4 regions of the Arsenophonus sp. aPb genome follow, and region 4 is predicted to be linked to each of the others. Evidence: predicted binding sites of a transcription regulator. Region 4 holds the regulator's gene; each other region holds the start of a gene.

Evidence for each region. Region 4 encodes PurR, which represses purine synthesis genes. Its sites were predicted from a motif close to CANGCAAACGTTTGCNTG; they were not measured.
Region 1: purE (5-(carboxyamino)imidazole ribonucleotide mutase) is a predicted target of PurR. The motif match lies at 3,569-3,586, and genes of this name have one in related genera.
Region 2: purL (phosphoribosylformylglycinamidine synthase) is a predicted target of PurR. The motif match lies at 2,621-2,638, and genes of this name have one in related genera.
Region 3: cvpA (colicin V production protein) is a predicted target of PurR. The motif match lies at 2,561-2,578, and genes of this name have one in related genera.

The regions. Positions count from the first base shown of each region.
Region 1 is NZ_CP123499.1:2,469,251-2,475,027, reverse strand. Features, by position in the region: gene QE177_RS11030 (SDR family oxidoreductase) at 1-437, opposite strand, end outside; gene QE177_RS11025 (MFS transporter) at 536-1,795, opposite strand; gene purK (5-(carboxyamino)imidazole ribonucleotide synthase) at 1,882-2,970, opposite strand; gene purE (5-(carboxyamino)imidazole ribonucleotide mutase) at 2,967-3,497, opposite strand; gene lpxH (UDP-2,3-diacylglucosamine diphosphatase) at 3,624-4,349, opposite strand; gene ppiB (peptidylprolyl isomerase B) at 4,359-4,853, opposite strand; gene cysS (cysteine--tRNA ligase) at 5,123-5,777, shown strand, end outside.
Region 2 is NZ_CP123499.1:2,199,207-2,204,983, reverse strand. Features, by position in the region: gene QE177_RS09865 (sulfatase-like hydrolase/transferase) at 1-227, opposite strand, end outside; gene tadA (tRNA adenosine(34) deaminase TadA) at 463-927, shown strand; gene mltF (membrane-bound lytic murein transglycosylase MltF) at 1,008-2,459, opposite strand; gene purL (phosphoribosylformylglycinamidine synthase) at 2,726-5,777, shown strand, end outside.
Region 3 is NZ_CP123499.1:2,104,497-2,110,273, reverse strand. Features, by position in the region: gene accD (acetyl-CoA carboxylase, carboxyltransferase subunit beta) at 1-528, shown strand, start outside; gene folC (bifunctional tetrahydrofolate synthase/dihydrofolate synthase) at 533-1,834, shown strand; gene dedD (cell division protein DedD) at 1,824-2,441, shown strand; gene cvpA (colicin V production protein) at 2,633-3,136, shown strand; gene purF (amidophosphoribosyltransferase) at 3,151-4,662, shown strand; gene QE177_RS09395 (UbiX family flavin prenyltransferase) at 4,758-5,330, shown strand; gene QE177_RS09390 (TIGR01777 family oxidoreductase) at 5,323-5,777, opposite strand, start outside.
Region 4 is NZ_CP123499.1:1,487,851-1,493,627, reverse strand. Features, by position in the region: gene argS (arginine--tRNA ligase) at 1-1,577, shown strand, start outside; gene purR (HTH-type transcriptional repressor PurR) at 2,042-3,067, shown strand; gene punR (DNA-binding transcriptional activator PunR) at 3,087-3,992, opposite strand; gene punC (purine nucleoside transporter PunC) at 4,113-5,321, shown strand; gene QE177_RS06620 (riboflavin synthase subunit alpha) at 5,741-5,777, opposite strand, start outside.

The sequences.
Region 1 (5,777 bases), 980 kb from region 4:
TAGGCACCACGGCCAGCAGAAGAGACAATTCCTAATACAGAACTGGTTTGAATAATACGCCCTTCGCCATGAGGAAGCATAGCCGGTAACAATAAAGTGGTAAGCTGGTGGATACTAAAAAAATTAGTGGAAAACTGCTGTTCTAGTTGTTGTCGGCTAATGGTACTAAGTGAGCCATAGACACCATAACCAGCATTGTTAAATAAGGCATATAATCGGCCATTAGTTAATTCAATAACTTGTTGAGCGGCTTGTTTGACACTTTCTGCATTATTCATATCAATTTTAATCGGTTCAAAGCCTAGTGTTTTCATGGCAATTAAATCGGCTTCTTTCCGACAACCGGCTAATATTCGATAACCTTTGCTTAGCAAAATTTTGGCAGCGCATAATCCAATACCACTTGAAGTTCCAGTAATAAAAATCACTTTTTTCATGGTTTACGATCTCAATAAAATTATCAGGCTAGCTATTAGTATTGATTCTTAATGCCAACAGATAAAGCGCTAAATAAGTAAAATAAGAATGTTTTTAATTACAATTTGTAATTTTGAGCTACTCGTTGTACTGGCGGTTTCATTAATAGTGTTAATAATAAAATGACGAAAACAGGAAGCGCAATAATTAAAAATGCAGGCGTAAAACTGGCTGTATAATCCTTTATTATTCCGCCGAAGAAGGGGGCAAAACAGGCGCAAGTAGAGAGTAAATTCATGACAGAAAAAAGTTCTAGGTATGGACCTCGGCCAAAATAGTTAGCCAGTAAAACGCTTGATGCTAGAAAGGTCATGCCATAACCGATACCAACACCAAGCGTAAATAGAATTAGCCATAGCCAAGTTGTCGCAATACTGAGAGCAATAAGTCCACAAATAATAATTATTAGGCTGCTTATTAATAATTTTTTTGGTTCTAATTGCTCGCCGACCGCCCCGCCAGCCAGGCGAGAGAAGGCATTGATAAAAGCCATTACACTTAAAGAACCTGCGGCTATTGTTTCGCTAAAGCCTTGTTCTATGATGTGGGCAACGGCAAAGCTATTAACGGTAATGCCACACCAAAGGAAGGCGGTATAGCTAGCGGCAATGATATAAAATTGCCAGGTGCGTAGTGCGCCACTGGCGGTCCATATTTCTTTCGTTTTGTAGATTGTTTCAGAAGAGTGTTGTGTCAACTTGTCAGCGATCGCTTTGGCATGTGAAATTTCACGCTGGCCTTCGCGTAAAGTTAATAGTGTGATAAAGACAACAATGGCCAAACAAAGCGCTGAAATGACCCAATGTATGCGCCATGAACCCCAGACACGTGTTGCCAAAAAATAGATCCAAGGGCCGACCACGCCGCCTAAGCCACCAATAGTAAAGTAAAAGCCAAAAGCGAGCGATTGTTTTTCAAACAATCGAGAAATAACATAAGTACCAGGTACTGTTGCTAAAAATGTAAAGCCAATACCTAATAGGGCGGTACCGGAAAAATACTCAAATAAACTGGTTGTAGAATATAGGTAATAAAAGCCAAGAGTAAAAATAGCGAGGCCAAATAATAGTGTTATTCTAAGACCCAACTTGCGGATCATTAAGGTTGGTAAATAGCTTGATAAACCACAGGTTAATCCTAAGATTGTAAATCCAAGTCCTGCTTCTGCCCAGTTCCAATTGAATTCGTTAATCATGCTAGGTAGTACGACACCCAGCGAAGTAAAAGTGGTTGCTGTTGATAAGAAGTAAATTAATCCCAGTAAAAGTAACATATACCATGGATAAACAGGACCAAACATTTGTTGTTGTGCAGGCATTATAACTCCAGAGCAGACAACTATTGCATGAAAACAGTCAGCTTAACAATATACTGGTTTATTCAACATAGTAGTTGTTTTTATTTTTACCCATTATGTCGTTGGGCATGTATTAATTTTGTGTGTAGCCATGCAATACTATCCTGATATTCATTAGGAAGTAAGGGTTGTATTGTCTTTAGTGAGTTATTCATCGCTTGCCAGTTATTACTACACAAATTTAGATGGCCTACTTTACGCGCTGGGCGAACATCTTTTTCATACCAATGTAGATGAACCAAAGGTAGTGACAACCATGCAGGATTTAATGCTGTACCTATCAAATTAATCATGATGGCCGTAGTATCTATATTAGGGGTAGGAATTGGCAGGTTTGAAATGGCCCGCAGATGGAGTTCAAATTGACTAATAGAAGCGCCATTTTGCGTCCAATGACCACTATTATGAACCCTTGGCGCTAATTCGTTAATGAGTAATTTATCATTTAAAATAAAACATTCCATTGCCATCACACCGACATAATTTAATGTTGTCATAATGGTCGACAGCATCAGTTCTGCCTGTGTTTGCAATTTTTTATCAGGCTGAGGAAAAGCGATACTGGCGCGTAGCATGCCCTCTTGATGCAGATTATATGTTAGTGGGTAAAAGACACATTGGCCATTTATATTACGTGCACCAACAAGTGAAACTTCACCTGAAAAGGGAATCGCTTTTTCAACAATCGCCTGGCCATAAATTTCAGCGGGTAGTATTGATAGATTGTCAGGTGTGATACGCCATTGCCCACGGCCGTCATAACCACCAGTACGACATTTAACAATAACAAAATCGCCTAACGCGGTAAATAATTGTGGCCATTGTGTTTGATTACTAAGGAGTTGCCAGGGCGCCGTCGTTAACGATAAAGAATCTAGTAGCTGTTTTTGTGGCAACCGGTCGGCCAATTGCGGGAAGATATCGCGATTAATAAAACTAGGCTGGCGAGCTAATTCACATGTAAGCGGCGTTTCTGGCCAGCGTTCAATTTCGGCTGTTATGATGCTGTGTTGATAAGGAATCGTCTCTAATTTATCATCGATACCGATAGGATAGACGCTAATCCCTAACGGCTCTCCGGCTTGACGTAACATGCGGCCTAACTGGCCATTACCAAGGACGCAAATCGGTTTCATTCCACCTCCCGCGGATCGGGATGGCTTAAGACATCATTAGTTTGTTTTAAACGCCAGTTTAATAAACGCTTATAAAGCTCACTATCTGTGCCAGCTAGGAATTGGGCTGCCAATAATGCTGCATTCGCTGCCCCTGCTTTACCAATTGCAAAAGTAGCCACCGGAATACCCTTTGGCATTTGCACGATTGAATAAAGACTATCAATACCATTAAGCGTCGCGGTTACGACAGGGACGCCAAAAACAGGAATTAACGTTTTAGCCGCTAGCATACCGGGTAAATGTGCGGCTCCACCAGCACCAGCAATGATAACCTGAAATCCTTTTTCTTTTGCTTGTTCAGCAAATTTGAAGAGTTTATCTGGCGTGCGATGAGCAGAAACAATTTCTACGTGATGAGATAGTGTGAGTTCGCAGAGTATATCGGCAGCATATTTCATCGTGCTCCAGTCGCTTTTGGAACCCATAACGATGGCAATTTTGGGGCTAGAATGTGACGATTTTTGTGCATCAAATTGAGCGATCATTAATTTGTTGCTCCTGCTTTAAGTCATTTATTGATGGCAAATTAAGTGAGATCATATCATGGCCAATAAAGAAGGAAAACGTTTGCCTAGTTTTTTCATCGCAGGATTATACTGAGATGGGAAATGTTAATAAAAAGGAAAATGAAGCAACTCAATAGCTTTAGGCGTTATTTTGATCACTGAGCCATTTTGATCCCAGGCACCTAACACTGCTCGGTGTAATATTTTACCATTAACATTAATTTCATGGATCGCCGGACGATGCGTATGGCCGTGGATCATCCAATCGACTTGATATTTCCGAAATTTTTCAATTACCGCTTGTTCATTGACATCTGTAATGTATTCTGGCTTAAGTCGGGTGGCAGATTGGCTATTCTTACGCATTCTTTCAGCGATACGGTGGCGGGTTGATAAGGGAAGCGCTAAAAATAGCCGTTGTAACCAGCGATTATATACTCGTTTTCGATAACGCTGATAGGAAATATCATCAGTACAAAGCGTATCACCATGTAAAATGAGGATATGATGGCCATGTAGTGTTAACACTTTCTCCGCCGGTAATAAGGTCATGCCACTTTCTTTGGCAAATTTTTTACCCAGTAAAAAATCACGATTACCATGAATAAAGTAGCAAGGGACGCCTTTACTTTGTAGTTCTTTGAGTTCCTGCGCTATTGCTTCATGTAGTAGGCTGGGATCATCATCACCGATCCAATAATCAAAAAAATCACCTAAAATATACAAAGCCTTAGCTTGACTCGCTTGTTCGCGTAAGAAATGCAGGAAACCGGCAGTGATAGCCGGCTCTTTTTCACTTAAATGCAAGTCAGCAATAAATAAGATTGCCATAGTTTGTAATTATTCGTTAACTGTTACGCGTTGAATGATAACATCTTTAATTGGTACATCTTGATGTAAGCCACTACGACCTGTATCGACCCCTTTAATTTTATCAACAATATCCATTCCTTCAACCACTTCCCCAAAGACACAATAACCCCAACCACTTTCCTGCTCTGAACGGAAATTTAGAAAGTCGTTGTCGACAACATTAATAAAGAACTGTGCTGTTGCTGAATGGGGATCATTGGTTCTAGCCATCGCAAGAGTGCCACGGTTATTTTTTAAGCCGTTATTCGCTTCATTTTTTATTGGATCCTTAGTCGTTTTTTGCTGCATTCCAGGTTCAAAACCGCCACCTTGGATCATAAAACCATTAATAACGCGATGAAAAATCGTATTATCGTAAAATCCATCACGACAATAGCTTAAAAAATTTTTTACCGTTATTGGCGATTTTTCATCAAAGGTTTTAATGACAATATCGCCAAAATTAGTGTGAAAAGTTACCATAATCACTATCCTGATAAATCGTTATATGTAATGTAAAAATCAAAAGCAAATAATCACAATTTAAAGTAGATCAACTATTTTATACCATATTGGGCTGATTACGTCAGTATTTGTGGAATATTGAATAATTTCCTTGCGCGGCGTAGTTGCATAACTCAGAATATAGGGCTCCAATAGCAATGTTTATTGGTAGCAAGGGCATATTGCATCGCCTTGTGATCAAAGTAAACCATTTACCGCAAGTACCGCTGATGATGGAAAAAGTCTCAATGTTGAAAATTTATAATACACTAAGTCGTCAAAAAGAAGAGTTTAGACCGATTACGCCAGGCAAAATTGGTATGTATGTGTGTGGTGTTACTATTTATGATTTATGCCATATCGGCCATGGCAGAACCTTTGTTGCTTTTGATGTGATTAGTCGTTATTTGCGTTATCTTGGTTATGATTTGACCTATGTACGTAATATCACTGACGTGGATGACAAAATCATCAAGCGGGCCGCAGAAAATAATGAGACATGTGACGCTTTAACATCACGTATGCTGATTGAAATGTATAAAGACTTTGATGCCTTAAATATTTTACGGCCCGACTTTGAACCAAGTGCAACGCATCATATTAAAGAAATTATCGCTTTGACTGAGCGACTACTTAAACGCGGCCATGCTTATATTGCCGATAACGGCGATGTCATGTTCGCTATTAATAGCGATCCGGATTACGGTCTGTTATCCCGCCAAGATCTTGAGCAATTACAAGCAGGGGCGCGTGTTGAAGTCGCTGATGCCAAGCGCAATCCATTGGATTTTGTGTTATGGAAAATGTCCAAACCCAATGAGCCAAGTTGGTCTTCTCCTTGGGGAGATGGGCGACCAGGTTGGCATATTGAATGCTCTGCCATGAATGGTAAACAACTGGGTG
Region 2 (5,777 bases), 710 kb from region 4:
AGAAACCTGGCCGGAAAATATAGCGCTGCAATAATTGTAAATATGATAATAAACCCACAATATATTATCCGTAATGGACTGATAACGATAAGTAATGCGACGATACCCGCTGTATAGTTTAGTCTTGGTGGGTAGCCCATTGCGTAATGAATTAGGCTAAATAATATAGTAAGTAGCAATATTTTCAGCAAAAAATACTGATTGTTATTTATTAATTTTTTTATCATTTAATATACACGTGTTAGTTAGGTTATTATCTTTAATGAAAGATGAATAGGGTCAAGTAGACTAAATTTATAGAATAACATAGATTATGTTGCAGATGATTTATTAAGGTAATTTATTATCTGCTTCAGTGTTATTAAACCATAGATTGATATTATGTTATAACAACTTTTACCATATAAGTTAATTTTTTGAGGTTTTTTATTCGTGGAACAAGCCAAAAAAGATGTTTATTGGATGCGAAAGGCTATTTTACTCGCAGAAAATGCGCAAGCAAAAGGTGAAATTCCAGTAGGTGCAGTATTGGTTCATGAAAATAAATTGATTGCGGAAGGTTGGAATCAGCCTATTTCGGATCATGATCCATGTGCGCATGCAGAAATTTTAGCTTTGCGCGCAGGTGGTCAATATTTACAAAATTATCGCTTACTTAATACTACCCTTTATGTGACATTAGAGCCTTGTATTATGTGTGCTGGGGCCATGATCCATGCGCGCATCAGTCGCTTAGTTTATGGTACCTATGATCAAAAAACCGGTGCTGCGGGCTCAGTAATTGATGTTTTTAATCATCCTGAGATGAATCATCGTATTCTGGTATTGGGAGGGATTTTGGCCGATGAATGTTCGGCGATGTTAAGTTCTTTTTTTAAACAGCGTCGAGCAGAAAAAAAATTGGCCAAGAAAGTACCGCACTGTTAAATTAAATCTGCCTAAGCAGCTTAGTGAAGCTACTTAGGCAGAAGTAAGGGGCTAATACTATTTAGTAATTATTGGCTAAATTAATCACTACTTTCTTTTTTACTGCTGGTTCTAGAGAATAAAAGAGGATCCCTGGCAGCAAGCTGCATATTTTGATTCATTTCCTTATTCTGTAGGTAACCCACCAAGCTTTGGTGATAACGGCGAATATTTTCCACATAACGATAGGCTTCATAGCCACGTGCATAACCGTAAGTTAATTTAGCAAAATATTTTTTCTTACTGAGTAAGGGAAGTCTAGCTTTTACATCTAACCAACTGTCTGGATCACCACCTTGTAGGCGTGTCAGTTTTCTAGCATCGAGCATATGACCCAATCCCATATTATAAGCCGATAATGCAAACCAAATACGATCATCAGGCGCAATAGTGGTTGGTACACGTGACATTAGGTATTGTAAATAAGCAGCGCCACCTTTAATACTTTCCTCTGGATCCAGCCTATCTGACACACCCATAGTTTGTGCAGTAGGTACTGTAAGCATCATTAAACCACGAACACCAGTTGGTGATGTGGCAAGTGGATCCCAGTGTGATTCCTGCCAGGAAATTGCTGCGAGTAGCCGCCAATCCATATCTTCTGCATATTTTTTAAATAGATGTTTATAAGTTGGCAAAGTTTTATTAATCGCAGTAATAAAAGAAAGCGTATCAAAATAATCAAAGCTAGCAACATGGCCAAAATATTTTTCATCTAAGCGTGTTAAAAGTTCTTCTTCTTTGCTTTTATTGAAGAAGTCTAACATTGCTGCATTTAGACTATTATCTTTCGAGCGTTTCATATACCAATTAAGGCTATGATCATCGCTAACATTAAAAGCAACTGCAATGTTCGGATGAATGCGTTGCTGCATGGCGACGACAATAGAGTTTTCTAAGGTATAATCAATTTTCCCTTCGGCTAGCAGTTGTAATAACTCAGTCGCATTATAATGACTGGTTTCTTCCCACTGGAGATTAGGATATTTTTGCTTCAACCGTTGCAGTGTACTCGCGTGTACTGAATCTGTTGCAACGACAAATTTCCCTTTTACATCATTTAAAGAGCGTGGACGATTTATCCCTTTGCGATAAATCAGTTGTTGTGAAACGGTATAATAGGCAGGCCCCGGCTGTGCTTTATCGAGGCGCTTCTCATTGTAAAGAAGTCCTGCAGTAATGAAGTCACTATTACCGTTTTCAAGATCATTAAAAAGTTGATTGATATTTGAACGTACATTGATACGTAGCTTTACGCCAAGATAATCGGCAAAGCGTTTAGTCAGTTCGTAATCAAATCCGCTTGCTTCTTGCTTATCGTTAAAAGACATAAGTGGTGAATTAATGGTACTTACACGTAGTTCACCACGAGAAATAATTCTCTTCACCTGGTCTTGCTGCTGGTTGGGCCACTCAAAATTAAGTGCAATGACACCAACAGAAATTATAGAGACAATAACGATAACAAGATAATTAATTCTAATATTAATCAAATGGTTATATCTCGTTAGTTAAACATATTATCTTAATTAAAATGACCAAATTATGGCCAATTTTTTAAGAGCCCGACATTTTGCTTAACAAAAAAAGGATTTGCAACGTAATTTAATCTATTTTACATATCTTTAACATTTCCTAGTGAGTGATAAATGTTCACGCAAACGGTTTCGTAATGGCTCATGATGCTTTATAATAGTCGGCCAGTTTTCCTGAACCCTATGCTTCAGGCCAGCTTTATAAGTTAAGAGAACCTATTACTATGGAAATCCTGCGTGGCTCACCTGCTTTATCGACATTTCGCATTACTAAGCTTCTATCTTTATGCCAACAGCAACAACTGCCGGTTATTGACATTTATGCTGAATATGTACACTTTGCTGAACTTGGTGCGCCATTAAATCAGGATGATCGACAAAAACTGAGTAAATTGCTTCATTATGGCCCCTCATTAACTGAGCAACAGCCTACAGGCCAGTTACTTTTGGTTACTCCACGGCCAGGCACTATTTCACCTTGGTCTTCAAAGGCAACGGATATTGCTCATAACTGTGGATTACAGCAGGTGATCCGGCTTGAGCGTGGGATTGCTTATTATATTATTTATTCTGCACCATTGGATATATCACAATTGGATGATTTATCTGTCATTTTGCATGATCGAATGGTTGAAGCTGTTTGGACTTCTTTTGAGCAGGTAAAATCACTCTTTGTGCATCATAAGCCAGCGCCGATGGTAACAATAGAAATATTAAAAAATGGTCGTCGCGCACTTGAATTGGCAAATACTGAATTAGGGTTAGCGTTAGCCACAGATGAAATTGATTATTTGATGCATGCCTTCCAAACATTAGGGCGGAATCCAACGGATGTTGAACTCTATATGTTTGCGCAAGCTAATTCAGAACATTGTCGGCATAAAATATTTAATGCCAGTTGGGTTATTGATGGTAAAAAACAGCCTAATTCTTTGTTTAATATGATAAAAAATACTTATCAACAAACGCCAGATTATATTTTATCTGCTTATAAAGATAACGCTGCTGTGATGGAAGGATCGAATATTGGGCGTTTTTTTCCTGATCCAATAAGCGGTAAGTATGATTATCATTATGAAAATGCACATATTTTGATGAAAGTAGAAACTCATAACCACCCGACAGCTATTTCTCCTTGGCCAGGCGCTGCAACTGGCTCGGGCGGAGAAATACGCGATGAAGGCGCAACAGGACGTGGTGCAAAGCCTAAAGCGGGCTTAGTCGGATTTGCTGTTTCTAACTTACGTATTCCAGGTTTTAAACAACCTTGGGAACAAAATTTTGGTAAACCGCAGCGTATTGTTAGTGCGCTTGATATTATGCTTGATGGGCCATTGGGTAGCGCCGCTTTTAATAATGAATTTGGCCGACCCGCTTTGTTAGGTTATTTTCGTACTTATGAAGAACAAGTGAATAGTCATAATGGAGCAGAATTACGTGGCTATCACAAACCAATTATGTTAGCAGGTGGTATAGGTAATATTCGGGCAGAACATATTCAAAAGGGCAATATTCCGAGTGGCGCTAAATTAATTGTATTAGGCGGCCCATCAATGAATATTGGGCTGGGAGGCGGCGCAGCTTCATCGATGACTTCAGGGCAGTCTGATATTGATCTTGATTTCGCCTCGGTGCAACGTGATAACCCTGAAATGGAGCGTCGTTGTCAAGAGGTTATTGATTGCTGTTGGCAGTTAGGTGACGATAATCCGATTTTATTTATTCATGATGTTGGCGCAGGAGGGCTTTCTAATGCCATGCCTGAGCTAGTAAATGATGCGGGTCGAGGGGGGGTATTCGAACTACGCCAAATATTGAATGATGAACCAGGCATGAATCCACGTGAGATTTGGTGTAATGAATCTCAAGAGCGCTATGTATTGGCAGTGTTACCTGAACAACTTCCTTTATTTGAGTCTATCTGTCGTCGAGAACGCGCGCCATATGCCGTTGTTGGTGAAGCAACGGAAAATCGGGATCTAGTGCTTAATGATAGTTATTTTACTAATCAGCCTATTTGCATGCCGCTTGATGTTTTGTTAGGTAAAACACCAAAAATGCGACGTGATGTTAGTTCTCAACATGTAGCTGGTAAGCCGATTAATCGAGAGACGATAACCTTAACCGAAGCGGTTAAACGGGTATTACATTTACCTGCGGTCGCAGAGAAAACTTTTCTGATTACTATTGGCGATCGAAGTGTTACCGGAATGGTAGCGCGAGATCAAATGGTTGGTCCTTGGCAGATCCCGGTTGCTGATTGTGCGGTCACGACAGCCAGTTTAGACAGTTATTATGGCGAAGCTATGTCTATCGGTGAGCGCTCACCAATAGCACTATTGGATTATGCGGCATCTAGTCGGATGGCAGTTGGAGAAGCATTGACCAATATCGCTGCTGCTTATGTTCAGAGTTTAAAACGGGTGAAACTTTCCGCTAATTGGATGGTAGCTGCCGGACATCCTGGTGAAGATGCAGGTTTGTATCAAGCCGTGAAGGCGATTGGCGAGGAGCTATGTCCAGCATTAGGTCTAACCATCCCGGTTGGTAAAGATTCTATGTCAATGAAAACCACCTGGCATGAAGGCGAACAGATTTGTGAAATGACCGCGCCACTTTCTGTTGTTATTACCGCTTTTTCTCGAGTTGAAGATGTTCGTTTAACGGTTACACCTGAGCTGAAAAGTGATCAAGATAATGCATTATTATTAATAGATCTCGGGCAGGGTCATAATGCGTTGGGTGGTTCAGCATTGGCGCAGGTATACCGGCAATTAGGTGATTATCCACCTGATGTCCGTGATGCTAAATTATTAGCCGGTTTCTTTAATGGGATTCAGGCTCTGATTAAAGAACAAAAATTATTAGCTTATCATGATCGTTCTGATGGTGGCCTATTTGTGACATTAGCCGAAATGGCATTTGCCGGTCACTGTGGTTTGAATATTGATATTGGTCATTATGATAAAGATATCCTTGCGGCTTTATTCAGTGAAGAATTAGGTGCAGTCATCCAAATCAAACAAGCAGATAGGGAAAAGGTGGCAGCTTGTTTAGCTGAGCATGGGCTGGCTGAGTGTGTACATTATATTGGTAAGGCAATTAAAGACGATATTGTTGCTATCAACAGTGTCGGCAAAGAAATTTATCGCGAAAAGCGTAGCCAATTGCGTTTATGGTGGGCTGAGACCAGCTGGCAAATGCAACGTTTACGTGATAATCCTGAGTGTGCTGATCAAGAACATCAGGCTAAACAAGATCTGACAGATCCGGGAT
Region 3 (5,777 bases), 620 kb from region 4:
CGTTTTGTACGTGCGGTTGAGCAAGCACTGGAAGATAATTGTCCATTAGTCTGTTTTTCTGCCAGTGGTGGTGCTCGCATGCAAGAAGCATTAATGTCGTTGATGCAAATGGCAAAAACCAGTGCGGCACTGGCGAAGATGCAGGAGCGAGGGCTTCCTTATATTTCAGTACTTACCGATCCAACCATGGGGGGCGTATCAGCAAGTTTAGCCATGCTAGGTGATATTAATGTTGCTGAGCCGAAAGCGCTAATTGGCTTTGCAGGCCCGCGGGTTATTGAGCAAACAGTACGTGAAAAATTGCCAGCAGGTTTTCAACGCAGTGAATTCCTGATAGAAAAGGGCGCGATTGATATGATTGTCAGACGGCCTGAAATGCGGGATAAACTAGCTGAAATACTGGCTATGTTAACTCATCAAAACGTACAAGACGCAAGCCAAATGGATATAATTACCTTAGTTGACGATGATCTGGAGCCACCCTATCGTGAGAAACCCGAAATTGACAACAAATCCGATCAAAAATGACAATATATCTGATCCTTTGATGATACCAGAGGCGACCTCTTCGTTAGCTAGCTGGTTAACTTATTTAACCAATCAGCATAATAAAATTATCGATATGGGGCTGGAGCGGGTTGGTGTTGTTGCTCGTCAACTGGATCTTTTACAACCGGCGCCGAAAGTGGTTACGGTTGCAGGAACAAATGGTAAAGGAACCACCTGCCATACATTGGAATCTATTTTAATTGAAGCCGGATTAAAAGTCGGCGTTTATAGCTCTCCACACCTGCTGGATTATACTGAGCGTGTTAGGATCCAAGGTAAGATGTTGCCTGAAGAGGAATTTTGCCGCGTTTTTGCTGATATTGAATCTAAACGCGGCACAACAACGTTGACCTACTTTGAATATGGTACCTTAGCAGCTTTGCAATTATTTAAACAAGCTAAACTTGATGTGGTTATTTTAGAAGTCGGTTTAGGTGGACGATTAGATGCCACCAATATTGTGGATGCGAATATTGCTGCGATCACCAGTATTGCATTGGATCACATTGATTGGCTGGGTAGTGATCGGGAACAGATTGGTTATCAAAAGGCCGGTATTTTTCGTTCAGCACGCTATGCGGTTGTGGGTGAACCAGATATGCCAAAGTCGATTAATGAGGTAGCTCAAGCTTTGGGCGCAAAGTTATTTCGTTGTGGGGTAGATTGGCAATTTGAACCACAAAATGATCATTGGCATTGGCAATCCCATGAGCAAGATTTTAAGCAGTTACCTTTGCCAAATGTCCCATTAGCTAATGCTGCAACAGCATTGGCAATTATTGATTGTTTAATCAAAGAGGGTGATGCCATTAGTCGGGCCATATCATTGCAGGCTATTCACCGGGGATTAATTAAGGCAAAATTACCAGGCCGTTTTCAAATTATTAGCCAGCAACCTTGTGTAATTTTAGATGTTGCCCATAATCCCCATGCGGCGGCTTATTTAGCCGACAGACTCTCTCGCTTGCCCAGGCAGAAAAATACTAAAGTTTATGCAGTTGTCGCTATGTTAGCCGATAAAGATATAAAAAGTACTTTATCTTATCTGGCACCGCAGGTTGATAAATGGTATCTCGCTTCATTAAGCGAAATACGCGGCGCTGATGCTGCACAATTAGCACAATATGTTGATTCACCTTACCAATTTGATACGGTCAAAGATGCCTGGTTGCAAGCAATAAGTCAAGCTAATGAACAGGATATTGTAGTGGTTTGTGGCTCATTTCATACTGTCGCTGAAGTTATGGAACTGCAGACAAAAGAGGAAAGCTTAAGTGGCCAGTAAGTTTCAAAACCGTTTGGTGGGAACGATTGTTATTGTTGCCGTTGGCGTTATTGTATTACCGGTATTATTGGATGGGAATAAGAAATACAATGAAACTGAATTTGCCGCGATCCCTTTGGTGCCTAAAGCCAGCGATGAATATGAAATTGAACCTATTGCGCCAATTAATCCAAAACCACTAGTGACACCCTCAGAGAGCGCTGCACAAGCAATGATTTCTGAAGCTATTTCTGATTCAAAGAGCAAATTAGCAGATAGTCAGTCCGTTCAACAACAAGCAAAGCCAAAATCCGTAGCTAAAGTTGAAAAACCAGCGTTGGAGCCAGAACAAAGTACTAAGTCGAATGAGAAAAGCAAAGCACCACAGGGACGGGCTTATGTCATTCAGTTGGGCGTACTAAAAAATGCAGCAAAAGTGGAAGAGATTATTGCTAGATTACGTTTATCTGGCTATCAGGTCTACACTGAGCCATCATTACCGGTTAATGGTCAATTGACACGAATTTTTATTGGCCCAAATGCGTCGAGAGAAAAATTGCAGTCCAGTTTGTCGGAATTGAAAGATTTAACCGGCTTACAAGGTCAAATACGCAGTTATAAGCCTTAAAATGGGTATGTACTAATAGACAAAACATATTGATACTAATCGATTATATTAATTACTTACGCGGCGATCATGATTTATCTTTTCGCCGCAAATTTTTGCCGCTGTTCAGCAAAATATCTAACGCAAACGTTTTCGTTTTCTGCTAGAATGCGTTCGACCATGCTGAATGTTTAATTTCTTGGATTAAAATTATGGTTTGGATTGATTACGCTATTATTGCCATTATTGGTTTTTCTGCCTTGGTTAGTTTAATTCGTGGTTTTGTACGAGAAGCTTTATCACTGATTACCTGGGGTTGTGCTTTTTTTGTTGCTAGTCAATTTTATCCTTATCTGGCAACTTATCTGACTCGTTTTGACGACCCGCTGATCAGAAATGGTATTGCCATTGCGATCTTATTTATCGCAACGTTAATTGTAGGTGCTGTAGTCAATTATGTAATTAGTTCGTTAGTTGAGAAAACTGGATTATCAGGCACTGATCGTGTGTTAGGCGTCTGTTTTGGCGTATTGCGCGGTATATTAATTGTGTCGGCAATTTTGTTTTTTCTAGATACTTTTACACCCCTGCCAAAAAGTGAAGATTGGCAACGTTCTGAATTGATACCCCAATTTAGTCATATTATTAGATGGTTTTTTGATTATTTAAAAAATGCATCAAGTTTTTTACCGGAAAGTATCACTCCGCTTGGCTGATGAGGAAAAAGTAGATGTGCGGTATTGTCGGTATTGCTGGTTTCACACCAGTTAACCAATCAATTTATGATGCGCTAACAGTGCTTCAACATCGTGGGCAAGATGCTGCAGGTATTGCGACGATTGATGAAAATAAGCAATTTCGTCTACGTAAATCGAATGGCTTAGTAAAAGATGTGTTTGCTGCTCGCCATATGCTTCGTTTGCGGGGCAAAATGGGGATTGGCCATGTGCGTTATCCTACCGCGGGTAGCTCCAGCGCTTCCGAAGCACAACCTTTTTATGTTAATTCACCTTTTGGCATTACATTAACCCATAATGGTAATTTGACTAATGCACATGAATTAAGAAAAACGCTATTTGAAACGGCCCGTCGTCATGTAAATACTTCTTCTGATTCAGAAATCCTACTCAATGTCCTGGCTCACGAACTAGATCAATTTGCTCATTTTCCCCTGACAGCAGAAAACATTTTTACTGCTATTGGCGCAATGCATAACAAAGTTCGCGGTGCTTATGCTTGTGTTGCGATGATTATTGGGCATGGTTTAGTGGCTTTTCGTGATCCGTTTGGTATTCGCCCTTTGGTGCTTGGTAAGCGCACATTGGAAGGCGGCCAAAATGAGTATATGGTTGCTTCGGAAAGTGTCGCTTTAGATACCCTTGGTTTTGAATTTTTGCGTGATGTAGCACCAGGGGAAGCAATTTATATTACTGAACAGGGGCAACTTTTTTCCCGTCAATGTGCAGAAAATCCACAGCTAACCCCTTGTCTATTTGAGTTTGTCTATTTAGCTAGACCCGATTCTTTTATTGATAAAATATCGGTTAATAAAGCTCGTTTGCGGATGGGGCAAAAATTGGGTGCTAAAATTGCTCGCCAATGGCAGGATTTGGATATTGATGTTGTGATCCCGATCCCTGAAACTTCTTGTGATAGCGCGCTAGAAATCGCCTATATTTTGGGTAAACCTTATCGCCAAGGATTTGTTAAAAATCGTTATGTGGGGCGCACTTTTATCATGCCGGGGCAGCAAGAGCGACGTAAGTCGGTACGTCGTAAGCTAAATGTTAATCGAGCAGAATTCCGCGATAAAAATGTTTTATTGGTCGATGATTCTATTGTGCGCGGAACAACTTCTGAACAGATTGTTGAGTTAGCACGCGAAGCAGGAGCAAAAAAGGTCTATTTTGCTTCGGCATCACCAGAAGTTCGTTTTCCCAATGTGTATGGTATTGATATGCCGTCAGCCAATGAGTTGATTGCCCATGGGCGTGAAGTGGATGAAATTCGTCAACTTATTGGTGCGGATGATTTAATTTTCCAGGATCTTTCGGATTTAATTGCTGCTGTTAGAGAGGAAAATCCAGATATTACCACTTTTGAAAGTTCGGTCTTTAATGGTATTTATGTCACTAAAGATATTGATCAAGCTTATCTGGATTATCTGGAAAATCTCCGTAAGGATGATCAGTTAAAAGAACATAATGAAATCGAAAATTTAGAAATTTACAACGAAGGCTAATTTGTTGTTATATTTTGAATTAAGTTAGACTTCATCGCATATTGTCAAGCCTACAATACTGAAGTCTATTTTATCGTTATTATTGAGCAAAAATGATGCAGAAAATTATTATCGGACTAACAGGTGCCAGTGGTGCGATTTACGGTATTCGTTTACTCGAGGTTTTACGTTCTGTTGCTGATGTTGAAACCCATTTAATTGTTAGCTCGGCCGCCAAGCAGACGTTAGCATTGGAGACGACTTATAGCTTACGTGATGTTCAAGCAATGGCTGATGTTGTTTATGATAATAGGGATATTGCTGCGGCCATTTCTTCTGGCTCATTTATTACTTCCGGTATGATTATTATGCCGTGTTCAATAAAAACCTTATCTGGCATTGCTAATAGTTACAATGATACATTAATTGCGCGTGCGGCTGATGTGATTTTGAAAGAGAAACGTAAATTAATATTGGGTGTCAGAGAAACACCTTTACATCTAGGCCATTTGAGATTAATGATGAATGTTATAGAGATTGGTGCGATAATTTTTCCACCGATGCCGGCTTTTTATCATCAGCCAGAAACAATACAGGATATTGTCGATCAAACTGTCAATCGCGTATTAGATCAATATGGTATCACATTACCCCAAACGTTGTTTACTCGTTGGCAGGATGCTAAGTAATTGTCTCTTCCGATGAAGTTAGCAGTAATGATTCTAACGCTTCTTTTAAGTCAACATAGTGAAATTTAAATCCAGCTTCTTCAAGCCGCTTTGGTATAGCTTGCTGTCCACTTAACATCAATGCGGCCGATTCTCCCATAATCGATTTAATAACAAATTCTGGCGTTCTAATCAGTGCAGGGCGATTAAGAACTTCAGCCAGGATGGCACTGAACTGGTCATTATGAACGGGATAAGGAGAAGTAATATTAAATGCGCCAGATAATGCAGGTGTCACAAGTAGGTAAAAGATAGCATTGACCACATCATCAATATGGATCCATGGAATATACTGTTTCCCTTTGCCTATTGGCCCGCCTAATCCGGCTTTAAATATCGGTAACAATTTCTTTAGCACACCGCCTTCTTTTGCCAGAACGACTCCGGTTCGTAACAAACAAACGCGTG
Region 4 (5,777 bases):
GTATGCCTCCGCGTCAGTTAGCGGAAAAAATGCTACCGTTATTGAAGCTGGAAAATATTGCCAGTAAAGTTGAAATAGCGGGACCGGGTTTTATTAATATTTTTCTTGATAAGCAATGGATAGCCAAACAGATTGAACTTACCTTACAACATGAAAAATTGGCTATTAGTACCATTACGCCACAAACCATTATTATTGACTATTCGGCTCCCAATGTCGCAAAACAGATGCATGTTGGCCATTTACGTTCTACCATCATTGGCGATGCTGTCGCTCGTACATTAGAGTTTTTAGGTCATAAAGTAATCCGTGCTAACCATATCGGCGATTGGGGCACCCAGTTTGGTATGCTAATTGCGTACCTGGAAAAAGTTCAGCAAGAAAATGCTACCGATATGGCCTTAGCTGATCTGGAAACTTTCTATCGTGAAGCTAAAAAACATTATGATGAAGATGAAAATTTTGCTGAGTTGGCACGTAATTACGTGGTTAAACTGCAATCTGGTGATGAATATTGTCGTAAAATGTGGCGCAAATTAGTTGATATTACCATGGTGCAAAATCAACAAACCTATCAGCGTTTAAATGTCACGCTGACTGAAGACGATGTGATGGGTGAAAGCTTATATAATAATATGCTGCCTGATATTGTCGCTGATTTAACGGCTAAAGGCTTAGCCGTTGAAAGTGATGGTGCTATGGTTGTCTATCTGGATGAATTTAAGAATAAAGATGGCGATGCCATGGGGGTGATCATCCAGAAAAAAGATGGTGGCTATCTCTATACGACAACAGATATTGCCTGCGCAAAATATCGTCATGAAATGCTTCACGCCGATCGTGTGTTGTATTATACCGATTCACGACAACACCAACATCTCATGCAAGCTTGGGCTATTGTACGTAAAGCCGGCTATATTCCTGATACAATGTCATTAGAGCATCACATGTTTGGTATGATGCTAGGTAAGGATGGTAAACCGTTTAAAACTCGCGCCGGCGGAACAATCCGGCTCGCCGATTTACTTGATGAAGCGATTGAGCGTGCTGATCATCTTATCCGTCAAAAAAATTCAGCTATGCCAGAAAAGGAATTACAATCGATTATCCAAGCGGTTGGTATTGGTGCAGTAAAATATGCCGATCTATCGAAAAATCGTACGACTGATTATATTTTTGACTGGGACAATATGTTAGCTTTTGAGGGTAATACCGCGCCTTATATGCAATATGCCTATACCCGAGTGGCCTCGATTTTTAAACGAGCTAATATTAATCCCGCAACATTAACCGCACCGGTGATGTTGGCCAATGAATATGAGCAAGTTCTTGCAATACGTTTATTACAATTTGAAGAGACAATACTAACTGTTGCTCGCGAAGGTTTACCACATATTATGTGTTCTTATTTATATGATCTGGCTGGTTTATTTTCTAGTTTTTATGAAAATTGCCCAATTTTGAATGCAGAAAATGACGCATCAAAAGAAAGCCGATTAAAATTGGCGTTACTGACGCAAAAAACCTTAAAAATTGGTCTAGACACATTAGGAATTGAAACGGTAGGAAGAATGTAATCATCTACTAGCTATAGGCTGCCAATAACGCAGCCTGCTGATTATAGTATGCTGGTTAAGCCAAAAATCATTATCGTTGTAGGGATAAAGTAGACGGTTAAAGCCAACATAATGGTCAGAAAATAAAAGAAACAAATGATACGATCATTAATAATGCAACAATCGCAGTACATAAACCATACTTAAAATCGGTATCCATAACTTCACCTCACTATTCTCACAGCTTTATCCATAAATTAGCTAATGAAAAATCATTTAATTTCATAACATCATACAACAATAAAAACTATTTTTTATTATATCATCAAGGAAATATTGATTAACACTTTTGTTTTTATAACAAATCAGACAAAATGAACAGTTTGCTGATAACTTAATTATCAGTTGCTTATTTTTATAGTTTAATGATAGTCGTTTTTAAATAATAGCAATGGAATTGGCAATGGTTCAGGAGTCTTTTTAACATGGCAACAATTAAGGATGTGGCAAAGTTGGCGGGTGTTTCAACTACCACCGTATCTCATGTAATTAATAACACCCGTTTTGTTGCCAAAGAGACAAAAACGATTGTTTGGGCAGCCATTAAAACTCTTAATTATTCTCCTAGTGCCGTTGCTCGTAGTTTGAAAGTTAACCATACTAAATCCATTGGGTTACTGGCTACATCTAATGAAGCTCCTTATTTTGCAGAGGTCATCGAGTCAGTAGAAAACAACTGTTATAGTCAAGGATATACATTAATCCTGTGCAATTCACATAACAATCTAAACAAACAACAAGCCTATTTACAAATGTTAGCGCAAAAACGGGTTGATGGTTTACTGGTAATGTGCTCAGAATATCCAAAACAACTACTCCGAATGTTAGAGGAATACCGTAATATTCCAATGGTTGTAATGGATTGGGGGCAAGCTCATGGTGATTTTACCGATGTCATCATTGATAATGCGGTTTATGGCGGCTATCTTGCCGGGCGTTATCTGATTGAACGCGGGCATCGTGATTTAGGTATTATCTCTGGGCCATTAAAACGCAATACTGGCAGTGGCCGGCGGCAAGGTTTTCTCAATGCCATGAAGGAAGCTAACATCCAGCCACTGGATAAATGGATTGTTGAGGGTGATTTCGAGCCAACTTCCGGCTACGACGCGATGAAACAAATTTTAAATCATCAACAAAGACCGACCGCTATTTTTTGTGGCGGTGATATTATGGCGATGGGGGCTATCTGTGCAGCGAATGAATTAGGCATTCGGGTCCCACAAGATATCTCTATTATTGGCTATGACAATGTTCGCAATGCACGTTTTTTTACGCCAGCACTAACCACCATTCATCAACCTAAAGAGCGTTTAGGTCAAATGGCTTTTACTATGCTGCTGGATCGTATTATTAATAAACGCAAAAATGCGCAAACTATTGAAATACATCCTGAGCTTATTGAACGCCGTTCGGTTGTCGATGGTCCGTTTATTGACTACCGCAGATAATCGATAGATTTAAACTTCATCAATGAGCCAGCCACTCGGCATTGAGCGTTTCGCTATTACCTAAATAATCCAGTAACCAACTCAAGGTCGAAGAACGTTTTTCTTCATTCCATATAACACAACAGGGACTATCAGGTAAGGGTTGCTTAATCTGCAGGGTTTTTAATTCATTTTTGCGGCAAAGTTGTTCTACCCGATGTTTAGGCGCAAATCCTAAACATAACCCATTTTTTAAGCAAGCTAAACCACATTCCCAGTCTGGCACAATAAGCCGTTTTTGATTATCTAATGCCCAAGTTTCTCGCTTTGGCAAGTAGCGAGAGGTATCTTCTAAACATAAACTTGGATACTGACGTAATTGTTGATCGCTAATTAGACCGTTTATTTGTGCTAAAGGATGATTTATGCTGACAACACATGACCAGGGCATAAAGCCCATATCACGAAAACTATATCTATCACCAATCGGGGACGCGCGAGTGGCACCAATAGCAATATCTACTCGCCCATCGACCAACGCCTCCCATACCCCATTATAAACTTCCTGCTGAATAAAAAGTTCAATATCAGAAAAGTGGCGATAAAAATCTAATATTAATTGCAATATTCTTTCGGGCTTAACAACCCTATCAATAGCAATACTAAATTGTCCATGCCAACCATTGGCAATCTGTTGACATTGATGGCGTGTTTCACGCATTGTCTTAATAATATTGCGCGCATTTTTAACGAAAAATTTACCAGCATCAGTAAGTACAACATCACGATAACGCCGTTCAAACAAAGGAACAGCTAGCCACTCTTCCAATTGTTTTACGGTATAACTTACCGCAGAGGGGACTCTATGTAACTCTGCGGCTGCGGCACTAAAACTACCCGTTCTTTCAACGGCATCAATCACTTCAAGGGAATACTCTGACCACATAGCCTCTTACCTGTCAAAATATTTGATAACAATATGCAAATAATAACGCTTCACAACAAAAATTCATCTCTTATACAATAGAAAGCGATATTTGATATTATTTAATTTATTGATACCAACATGAATAAAAATAACCCCAATAAACATAATTTTGGCTTTATGCTTTATCTTGCTGGCTTAAGTATGCTCGGTTTTTTGGCCATTGATATGTACTTACCAGCTTTTAGTATAATGCAACAGCAACTCAACACCTCAGCAAATACTATTAGTGCAAGTCTTAGTCTATTTTTATGTGGTTTTGCCTTCGCTCAACTTAGTTGGGGGCCGCTTTCCGATCGTATTGGTAGAAAACCCGTTTTATTAATTGGGTTGGCGCTATTTATTTTTAGCTGTCTAGCAACACTCTGCATCACTACTGGTACACAATTACTTATTTTGCGATTTATTCAAGGTATTGGAGTATGTTCAACAGCGGTCATTTGGCAAGCTTTGGTAATCGATCGTTTTAGTGGCCTATATGCTAAACGGGTATTTGCTACCATCATGCCTTTAGTTGCACTTTCGCCCGCATTAGCACCCCTATTAGGTGCCTGGATCCTGGCTAGTAATAGCTGGCAAATGATATTTTTTAGTTTAGCTATCATCGGAATATTGCTTTTTCTGGCCACCCTTTTATTACAGGAAAAAAAACGTTTAGAAAAAACACAGGAAATAAAATCCACTACCTCTTTTATCACCTTCCTACGTTCTGCCGTTTTTAGTGGTAATGTATTAATTTATGCCGCTTGTAGTGCCGGATTTTTTGCCTGGCTGACAGGCTCACCATTTATTTTAACTGAAATGGGATATAATCCGCAGGATATTGGCATCAGTTACGTACCTCAAACCATCGCTTTTATGTTCGGTGGCTATGGTGGACGTTATTTAATAGCCAAAATAAAAAACCAAATCTTACTGCCAATTATTCTTATCGGTTATGCACTAAGTGTATTGATTATCTTTGCTCTTGCTATTTTTTCACAACCTACTTTATTTACTCTGTTACTGCCTTTCTGTTGTATGGCTGCGATGAATGGTGCTTGCTATCCTATTGTAGTATCAAATGCATTAAGTGTTTTTCCTAAAGTCAGTGGTAAAGCTGCCGCGTTACAAAATACTCTCCAGCTAGGTTTATGTTTTGCGGCAAGTCTGGCCGTATCTAGTTTAATTGCTAATCCTCTGCTAGCAACTAGCACGGTTATGATTTCTACCATTATTCCACTGCTAATAGGTTACTGGCTGCAAAAAAGTAAAAACTCAGACAAAATCGCAACGGAAACCATCGAATAGTAAGAAAAATATTTAAACAAACGATGATAAAATTTTTGACGTTGAATAACTAACCCTATTAAGTCCTCACTTTTTAATAAGCGTCTTGTCACTCGTTTTACCTGCCAAGTGGCCATAGAGTGGCAAACGTTTTATAAATATTTCATTACATTAATTTGGCTAATGAACCTGTATTTCTATATAGGCGAGTCTTGCTAATAACAACGCATTTTTTAGTAAGGCTATTTTATATTTATCAAAGCGTTTATTTGCAGATAAAGCTTAGCCACAAATAAGTAAATTAGACTCAGAAAACCATTTTTGGCATTAACCTTGTTCTAATAATAAGAAGAAACTGTCGCCTACTGTTTAACAGATTCCATTTCTTCTTTTAGCAGTCATCTAACCTAATTAAAATGATATGACAACATGCTTTATGATTATATTTTTTGAGCCATCACCCGCTCAACAGTATCG